DNA from 3 places in the Cupriavidus sp. 22TCCZM04-2 genome. Region 2 is predicted to be linked to each of the others. Evidence: predicted binding sites of a transcription regulator. Region 2 holds the regulator's gene; each other region holds the start of a gene.
What was found. Region 2 encodes HrcA, which represses chaperone genes, less so after heat shock. Its sites were predicted from a motif close to TTAGCACTCNNNNNNNNNGAGTGCTAA; they were not measured.
Positions count from the first base shown of each region.

Region 1: a site for HrcA is predicted at 1,362-1,388, ahead of rpoH (RNA polymerase sigma factor RpoH). Genes of this name have one in related genera too.
Region 3: a site for HrcA is predicted at 1,266-1,292, ahead of groES (co-chaperone GroES). Genes of this name have one in related genera too.

Region 1 is NZ_JBYOJS010000004.1:277,116-280,392, forward strand. It holds gene ybiB (DNA-binding protein YbiB) at 1-232, shown strand, start outside; gene AC3FKG_RS09205 (pirin family protein) at 246-1,121, opposite strand; gene rpoH (RNA polymerase sigma factor RpoH) at 1,468-2,397, shown strand; gene AC3FKG_RS09215 (SCO family protein) at 2,480-3,100, opposite strand; gene AC3FKG_RS09220 (heme o synthase) at 3,236-3,277, opposite strand, start outside.
Region 2 is NZ_JBYOJS010000003.1:201,495-204,771, forward strand. It holds gene recN (DNA repair protein RecN) at 1-410, opposite strand, end outside; gene AC3FKG_RS06790 (NAD kinase) at 505-1,422, opposite strand; gene hrcA (heat-inducible transcriptional repressor HrcA) at 1,535-2,575, shown strand; gene hemH (ferrochelatase) at 2,659-3,277, shown strand, end outside.
Region 3 is NZ_JBYOJS010000010.1:98,629-101,905, reverse strand. It holds gene AC3FKG_RS16455 (NAD-dependent epimerase/dehydratase family protein) at 3-980, opposite strand; gene groES (co-chaperone GroES) at 1,386-1,676, shown strand; gene groL (chaperonin GroEL) at 1,723-3,277, shown strand, end outside.

The sequences.
Region 1 (3,277 bases), on a different contig from region 2:
CATCGACTGGCTGCATGACGGGCACCAGCAGACCCTGGTCGACCCGACCAGCGGATCGATTGCCGATGTGCCCGAGCTGCCCCAGGGCAGCGACGTGGCCGAGACGGCGGGCTGGACGCGCCAGGTGCTGGACGGCTCGGTGCCGGTGCCCGCGCCGATCGCAACGCAGGTGCGCGCCATCCAGGAATGCCTGCGCCAGGGCACGCGCGTGGCCTGGGCCAGTCCGCTCTGACCCCCCAGGCGCTTCAGGTCTTGCGCGGCGGCAGCGGAATGCGCTCGGTCTCGCCGGGGACATGGGGGAAGCCGTCGTCCTCCCAGCGCTGCGAAGCCGCCTCGATCGCTTCCTTGCTGCTGGCCACGAAGTTCCAGAAGATAAAGCGGTGACCGTCGGTGGGATCTCCGCCCAGCAGCATCACGCGCGCCGGCGCGGTGGCCGTCAGGGTGGCCGCCAGGCCGGGCGTCAGCACGACCATATGCTCGGCCGGCAGCGCTTCGCCGTCGAGCGCCACGCTGCCGTCGACCGGGTAGATGCCCCGCTCGGCATGGTCCGGCGGGATCTCCACGCTCGCGCCGGCATCGAGTTCAATCGCGACGTAGAGCGTGCGGCTGAATACCTTGACCGGCGATGTCTTGCCAAAGGCATCTCCGGCAATCACCGTCATGCGTACACCGGGCTGTTCGATTTTCGGCAGCGTGGCACCGGGATGATGGAAGAACGAGGGCGCCACGGTCTCATGGTCCTTCGGCAATGCCACCCAGGTCTGGATGCCATGCAGGCGCGCGCCGGCTTCGCGCACGGTCTCGGGCGAACGCTCCGAATGGACAATGCCGTTGCCCGCGGTCATCCAGTTGACGTCGCCGGGGCGAATGAGCTGCTCGCTGCCAAGGCTGTCGCGGTGCATGATCTCCCCGTCGAACAGGTAGGTCACCGTGGCCAGGCCGATATGCGGATGCGGCCGCACATCGGCACCGTGGCCAGGCGGCAGCGTCACCGGCCCCATATGGTCGAAGAAGATGAACGGGCCGACGGTCTGGGCGGCAGCGGCCGGCAGCAGGCGACGCACGGTGAAATCGCCCAGGTCTCGTACATGGGGCTTGAGCAGGTGTTCGATGGCAGACATAGCTCCTCCGGATCGTGGGGCAGGCTCTTGCACAAGCCGTGACGGGCTCGCGACGGCACTGTCAGTGTAGCGTCTGGCGCAATACTGTATCCCGCCGGCCGGTGCGAACCCCGAACCCTCACGGGCCTCTAACACAGGATATCGGAGCACCGATATGCCGTCTTAGTACCTTGCCGCGCATAACACTATCCGAATATAGATGACAATCATCAGGAACTATCAAGGCGTTAGGGACTCCAATTAGCACTCACCCGGCTTGAGTGCTAAGATGTGTTGCAATGCTGTGCCGTCCCGTCCGGAGCGGCACACCGGCAACCGAACCGCCGGATGCGAAAGGAGTAATTGAGTGAACGCAGTCTTGCCTGCCGACCAAACCGTGCTGAACAGCCGTCTGCCGACGGCGCCCAAGCTGGCTGGAAGCTTTGCATTGACCTTCCCGGCCACCGTGGGCAACCTGGAAAGCTATATCCAGGCCATCCACCGCATTCCCCTGCTGACCGCCGAGGAAGAGCAGCGTCTCGCGCGCGAACTGCGCGACCATGATTCCGTAGATGCCGCACGCCAGCTGGTGATGTCCCACCTGCGCCTGGTGGTGTCGATCGCACGCCAGTACCTCGGGTATGGCCTGCCGCACGCTGACCTGATCCAGGAAGGCAATATCGGCCTGATGAAGGCAGTGAAGCGCTTCAACCCGGACCAGGGCGTGCGCCTGGTGTCGTACGCGATGCACTGGATCAAGGCCGAGATCCACGAGTACGTGCTGAAGAACTGGCGCATGGTCAAGGTGGCGACCACCAAGGCCCAGCGCAAGCTGTTCTTCAACCTGCGCAGCCACAAGAAGGGTGCCCATACCTTCACGCCGGAGCAGGTCGAAGCCGTTGCGCGCGAGCTCAACGTCAAGCCCGAAGAGGTGATGGAGATGGAAACCCGCCTGTCGGGTGGCGATCTCGCGCTGGAAGGGCAAATCGAAGACGGCGAGGAAGACTTCGCCCCGATCGCCTACCTGGCGGACAACCACAACGAGCCCACGCGGGTGCTGGAAGCCCAGCGTCACGACCGTATGCAGGTCGAGGGCCTGGAAGAAGCGCTGACGCGCCTGGACGACCGCAGCCGCCGCATCATCGAGGCGCGCTGGCTGAACGTCGAGGACGATGGCTCGGGCGGCGCCACGCTGCATGAGCTGGCCGATGAATTCGGCGTGTCGGCCGAACGGATTCGCCAGATCGAGGCGGCGGCCATGAAGAAGATGAAGGGCGCGCTGCAGGCGTTTGCCTGATCGCCGCCGCGCCAGCACAATCGCTGGCGCCATGCAAAAGGCCGGTCCACTGGACCGGCCTTTTTTCATTCCCGCGCCGCGCTCAGGACAGCAGCTGCTTGATATCGTGGGCAATCGGCTCTGGCCCTTGCCCGTGACGGATGAACAGCCGCAGCCGCCCTTCCGGGTCGAACACGTAGCTGCCGGCCGAGTGATCCATGGTGTAGTTGTTCGGCGAAGAACCCGGCACCTTCGCGTAGTACACCTTGAAATCCTTGGCGACCTTCTGCAGCGCCGCCTCGTCGGCCGGCCGCATGCCCAGGAAGCGCGGATCGAACGCCGGCACGTACTGCGCCAGCAGCGCCTGCGTATCGCGCTCCGGATCGACCGTGACGAACAGCACCTGCACCTTGTCGGCGTCCGGGCCGAGCTGCTCCATCACCGCCTTGAGTTCGGCCATGGTGGTCGGGCAGACGTCGGGACAATGCGTGTAGCCGAAGAACATCACCACGACCTTGCCCTTGAAGTCGGCGATCGTGCGCACCTTGCCGTTGTGGTCGGTCAGCGAAAAATCCTTGCCGAAGTCCGCGCCGCCGCTGATGTCGACGTTGCGGAACGAGGCCTTCTGCTGGCCGCAGGCGGCAAGCGCCAGCGCCAGGAAGGCCAGCGCGGCAAAACGGCGGAACGAGGCGAGGAGCCCGGAAGATTGGCTTGGCTTGTTCATGCAAGATTGGAAGTCGGGGCGCCGGCAAGACTGCGGTGGCGCGCGATGGCGAGGGCAGCACACAGTATCGCCCATCCGCGCCGTGCGGCACGGCGGCCGCGACAAGATGCCGCAGGCCGCGAACAAACGTGCCGCTCAGATCTGCGGCACGAACTTGAAGTAGTGATCGACCAGCAA
Region 2 (3,277 bases):
TGGTGGGCATGCTGGCCATGGATATCGACCAGCTGGTCGCCGACCTCGCGCAACTGGGCCAGCGTCGCGGCGGCGCCGTTGATGAAGGCCTTGCTGCGACCACCGGCGTCGACCGTGCGCCGCAGCAGCACGGTCCGCATGCCGCCGTCGTCCTCGCCGCCCAGTTCTTGCTCGTCGAGCCAGGCGTCGAGGGCCACGTGCGTCGAGAAGGTGGCGCTGATGCTGGCGCGCGTGGCGCCTTCGCGCACGATGCCGGCATCGGCGCGTTCGCCCAGCACCAGCGCCAGCGCGTCGATCAGGATCGATTTGCCGGCGCCGGTTTCGCCGGTGAAGACCGTGAAGCCGGACTGGAAATCGAGGTCGAGCGTATCGACGATGACGAAATCGCGGATGGACAGGCTGCGCAGCATCGTGGCGGTGAAAGGGTTGGGTCGGTGCGGACGGTTTGAGCCGGATTTAGCCGGATTCAGCCGGATTCAGCCGGATTCAGCCGGATTCAGTCGCTCAGAGGCGGTTGTCCTCGGTCGGGTACTCGTGCCAGTGCAGCTTCTTGCGCAGCGTGGCGTAGTAGTTGTAGCCCACCGGGTGCAGCAGCTGGATGGTCTTCTTCGAGCGCCGCACGACGATGCGGTCGCCCGGCAGCAGCGACGTGAGCGACTGCATGTCGAAGTTGACGCTGGCGTCGCGCGCGGTCGCCACCTCGATGGTCACCTCGGCATCGTGCGGCAGCACGATGGGCCGGTTGGACAGCGAGTGCGGGGCGATTGGCACCAGCACCAGGCCTGACAGCGTCGGGTGGAGGATCGGTCCGCCGGCGGACAGCGCGTAGGCGGTCGAACCGGTGGCGGTCGACACGATCAGGCCGTCCGACCGCTGGTTGTACATGAAGTAGCCGTCCACCGACACGGCCAGTTCGACCATGCCGGAAATGCCCGAACGGTTGACCACCACGTCGTTCAGGGCCAGCGCGGAGAAGATGCGGCTGTCGTCGCGCACGACGCTGGATTCCAGCAGCAGCCGGGTCTCGGCCTCGTAGCGGCCTTCGAGCATGTCCGGCAGCACCGTCTGCACGTCTTCGAGCGGGATATCCGTCATGAAGCCGAGCCGGCCGTGGTTGACGCCGATCAGCGGCACGTTGTGTCCGGCAAGCTGGCGGGCAAGCCCGAGCAGCGTGCCGTCGCCGCCCAGCACCACGGCGACGTCCGCCTCCCGGCCGATTTCCTCGGCGGTCAGTGCGGGATAGCCGGTCAGCCCGGTGGCCTGCGCGGTCTCGCGTTCGAACACCACATCCTGGCCATTGCGCAGGATGTAGGACGCGAGCTCCTCCAGCGGGCCTTCGATGCCGGCAGTCGAGTACCGGCCCACGAGGGCCACGGTCTTGAACGGGGTGCGCAAGGCGCTGGTTTTGGGGGGGGCAGACATGCGGGGATTAGACCATACCGCCGTGACCGTTGCCAGCATGGGGCGGACGCGCCATGTGGCGGGGGCCGGCCAGGCGCCCGAAGCGGTAAAACTTGCGTAAAATCGGGGCATCATGGATGAACGTTCGAAAACGCTGCTCAAGACCCTGATTGAGCGCTACATTGCCGAAGGGCAGCCGGTCGGCTCCCGGACCCTGTCCAGGTATTCCGGGTTGGACCTGTCGCCGGCCACCATCCGCAATGTGATGTCCGATCTGGAGGAAATGGGCTTTATCTCAAGCCCGCATACTTCCGCGGGACGGATCCCCACGCCGCGCGGGTATCGCCTGTTCGTCGATACCATGCTGACCGTCAAGCCGATCGAGCGCGGCGGCATGGAGATGACGGAGCTGGCCGGCCAGATCCAGGGCCAGCTCGGCGGTCAGCAGCAGCTCGGCCCGCAGCGCGTGATCACGGCGGCCGCGCGAACCTTGTCAAACCTCTCGCACTTTGCCGGCGTGATCATGACACCGCGGCGCGCGCAGTCGTTCCGTCAGATCGAATTCATGCGGCTGTCGGACAAGCGCATCCTGCTGATCATCGTCAGCCCTGAGGGCGACGTGCAGAACCGGATCATCCAGACGGAACTGCCGTACACCCCCGCCCAGCTCATTGAAGCGGCGAATTTCTTCAACGCGCATTACGCGGGCATGAGCTTCGACGCCGTGCGCGACCACCTGCGCGTGGAACTGCGCGACCTGCGGCGCGACATGTCGCAACTGATGCAGGCGGCGGTCGAGGCGGGCAGCAGCGCCATGGAAGAAGAGGACGACCACGTCTACATCAGCGGCGAGCGCAAGCTGCTGGAGGTGGAAGACCTGTCGTCGAGCATGGACAAGCTGCGCCGGCTGTTCGACGTGTTCGAGCACAAGACCAGCCTGCTCCAGCTGCTGGACGTGTCAAGCCATGCGCAGGGCGTGCAGATTTTCATCGGCGGCGAAAGCCAGCTGGTGCCGCTCGAGGACATGGCCGTGATCACCGCGCCATACGAGGTGGATGGCCAGATCGTCGGCACGCTGGGGGTGATCGGCCCGACCCGCATGGCCTATGAGCGGGTCATCCCGATTGTCGACATCACGGCACGGCTGCTGTCGAGCGCACTGAGCCAGAACTAGGACCCGTCCAGCGGGTCACACAGTCTGCGTCCCCATTTCCACAGCCCGGCGGCATCCTGCCGCCCGGCCCTATCGGAAGCGACATGACGTTTTCTCCCGAACCGGTCTATCAGCACGGCCAGGCGCCGCGCACGGCCATCCTGCTGGTCAACCTGGGCACGCCCGACGCACCGACCCCCAAGGCGGTGGGGCGCTACCTGAAGGAGTTCCTTTCCGATCCGCGCGTGGTCGAGATCCCGCGCCTGGCCTGGCTGCCGCTGCTGCATGGGGTGATCGTGCCGCTGCGCTCGCGCGCCTCGGCCCTCAAGTACGAGTCGATCTGGCTGCGCGAGGCGCATATGACCGGGTCGCCGCTACTCGTATACAGCGAACGCCAGGCGCACGCGCTGCAGCGCCTGCTCAACCAGCAGGGCTACGAGGTCACGGTCGCCTGCGCGATGCGCTATGGCAATCCGTCGGTCGAATCCGTGCTGGAGGCGCTGCGCCGCCAGGGCACGGAGCAGGTGCTGGTGCTGCCGATGTATCCGCAATACTCCGGCACCACCACGGCCACCGCGTTCGACGAGGTATTCCGGGTGCTCGGCCAGTGGCGCAACCAGCCTGAACTTCGCTTCGTGAAGCATTTCCATGACCATCCCGCCTATATTGCGGCGCTGCACCAGCAGGTCGGGGCGTACTGGGCCCAGCATGGCATGCCGGATT
Region 3 (3,277 bases), on a different contig from region 2:
AATCAGATGTCGCGGATTGCGCCGCTGGCGATCCCGCTGCGGAAGAGTCTGAAGGTCTCGCTTACTGCTTCGCGCAGCGGCGTGCGGGGCAGGGGACCAATCACATTCTCCAGCGCGGTCGCGTCGTAGTCTTCGGGCAGTCCGAGCGATGGCCCGGCGAACGTGATCGTTCCGCGCGCTTCCGGTATGACCGACTCGATCGTCTCGACGACTTCGCCCATGTCTGCGACGCTGCCGTGGATATTGAAGACGTCAGCGCCGCGATAGCCGGAACGTGCGCACGCGATGAACATGCGCGCAAGGTCGTCGGCATAGTGAATCTGGCTGCGGCCGCTGTATCGAATATGGAAACGACGCGCGAGCGCTGCCGCCAGGACCGCCTGGGTGGGCGCCGCGGTCAGGCCATAGTCTCTTCCGGCGCCGAATACTGTTGCCGGGCGAAGGCCGATGCTGGAGACGCCTCTGTCCTGGTAATACACGCGCGCCATGCCCTCTTCTGCCTGCTTGAACACACCATAGAGGGTCGTCGGATGCCCGCGGGTGTGGTGCAGGACGGTTGCATCGCTCGCCGCGCCGCAACTGTCGTACACCGCGATCGATGACGCGTACACGATGCCGGCGATCCGCTGGGCGCGCCGCGCCACTGCCTCGAACAGATTCACGCCGCCCAGCACGTTGACGCGGGCCCCCAGCAGGGGATCGGCCTTGAACCTTGGGTGAATCAGCGCCGCCAGGTGAATGACATGCGTGATGCGATACCTGTCCAGTGTTGCCTCGAGCAGGCCCAGGTCCGTGATGTCGCCGCGAACCATCTCGACGCGCGACAGATGTGCGTCGTCCATCAACAGGCGCAGGCGCCGGACATCGTTGTCCGCGTCAAAGGCAACGACCGGCACGCCTTCCTGTACGAGCCGGCGCACCGTCCATGCGCCGATACATCCCAGTGCCCCGGTTACCAGAAATCGCTCAGAGTTCGCCATCGTTGCCTGTCACCGGTTGCGGGCACCGCCACGTGCCCGGAATGAACTGTCAGCATTCTAGGAAGGCCATCGCCATCGGGATTGACGTGGCGGGGCGCCGGCGTGACAGCCGGGGACATTGCGCGAGGAGTTCAGGCTGGCGCGGGAAGCCGTAAGAGGCCAGGGTTGAACGAATCTCGCCACCTCGCCACCTTCGCCTCCGCGTCACTAAAGGCCCCCGACACCCACCAAGGGAAAACCCCCATCAAGTCGCTGTCTTGAAATGGCCATACCGCGTCCCTATAATTAGCACTCGCTGGGGGTGAGTGCTAACAGCCCCCTGCGGTACCCGAAATTCCGCGGCCGCCGACCCTGATCGCGGCTCGCTTGTGAATCAAAACTCACTTTTGTATCTAGGAGTCCCGTATGAATCTGCGTCCTTTGCACGACCGTGTGATCGTGAAGCGTCTGGACAACGAAACCAAGACCGCGTCCGGTATCGTGATTCCCGACAACGCCGCCGAGAAGCCGGATCAAGGCGAAGTGCTGGCCATCGGCCCGGGCAAGAAGGATGACAAGGGCAACAACATTGCCCTCGACGTCAAGGTGGGTGACCGTGTGCTGTTCGGCAAGTATGCCGGCCAGGGCGTGAAGGTCGATGGCCAGGAACTGCTGGTCATGCGCGAAGAAGACATCATGGCCGTGGTGAACAAGTAATTACTTGTTGACGACTAGCACCGTACCGAATTAGGAGAATCAGAACATGGCAGCAAAAGACGTAGTATTTGGCGACGCCGCCCGTGCCAAGATGGTCGAAGGCGTGAACATCCTCGCCAACGCAGTGAAGGTTACGCTGGGTCCGAAGGGCCGCAACGTGGTGCTGGAGCGCAGCTTCGGCGGCCCGACCGTGACCAAGGACGGCGTGTCCGTGGCCAAGGAAATCGAGCTGAAGGACAAGCTGCAGAACATGGGCGCCCAGATGGTCAAGGAAGTGGCTTCCAAGACCAGCGACAACGCCGGTGACGGTACCACCACCGCTACCGTTCTGGCCCAGTCGATCGTGCGCGAAGGCATGAAGTTCGTCGCCGCCGGCATGAACCCGATGGACCTGAAGCGCGGTATCGACAAGGCTGTCGGCGCCGCCGTGGAAGAGCTGAAGAAGATCAGCAAGCCCACCACCACCAGCAAGGAAATCGCCCAGGTTGGCGCGATCTCGGCCAACAGCGACGCCTCGATCGGCGAGCGCATTGCCGAAGCCATGGACAAGGTCGGCAAGGAAGGCGTGATCACCGTCGAAGACGGCAAGTCGCTGGCCGACGAGCTGGAAGTCGTGGAAGGCATGCAGTTCGACCGCGGCTACCTGTCGCCGTACTTCATCAACAACCCGGAAAAGCAGGTTGTCCAGCTGGACAACCCGTTCGTGCTGCTGTTCGACAAGAAGGTGTCGAACATCCGCGACCTGCTGCCGGTGCTGGAGCAAGTGGCCAAGGCCGGCCGCCCGCTGCTGATCATCGCTGAAGACGTCGAAGGCGAAGCCCTGGCGACCCTGGTGGTCAACAACATCCGTGGCATCCTGAAGACCGCCGCCGTCAAGGCTCCGGGCTTCGGCGACCGCCGCAAGGCCATGCTGGAAGACATCGCCATCCTGACCGGCGGCACCGTCATCGCCGAAGAAATCGGCCTGACGCTGGAAAAGGCGACCCTGAACGACCTCGGCCAGGCCAAGCGCATCGAGATCGGCAAGGAAAACACCATCATCATCGACGGTGCCGGCGACGCTGGTGCGATCGAAGGCCGTGTCAAGCAGATCCGCGCCCAGATCGAAGAAGCGACTTCGGATTACGACCGTGAAAAGCTGCAAGAGCGCGTGGCCAAGCTGGCCGGCGGTGTTGCCGTGATCAAGGTTGGCGCTGCCACCGAAGTCGAAATGAAGGAAAAGAAGGCCCGCGTCGAAGACGCCCTGCACGCTACCCGCGCTGCAGTGGAAGAAGGCATCGTCCCCGGCGGCGGTGTGGCCCTGCTGCGTGCCCGCGCTGCGATCTCGGCACTGACCGGTGAAAACCCGGACCAGAACGCCGGTATCAAGATCGTGCTGCGCGCCATGGAAGAGCCGCTGCGCCAGATCGTGCTGAACGCTGGTGAAGAAGCTTCGGTCGTCGTTGCCAAGGTTATCGAAGGCAAGGGCAACTACGGCTACAACGCGGCTTCGGGCGAGTACGGCGACCTGGTGGAAATGGGCGTGCTGGACCCGACCAAGGTCACCCGCACCGCACTGCAGAACGCTGCTTCGGTGGCTTCGCTGATGCTGACCACGGATT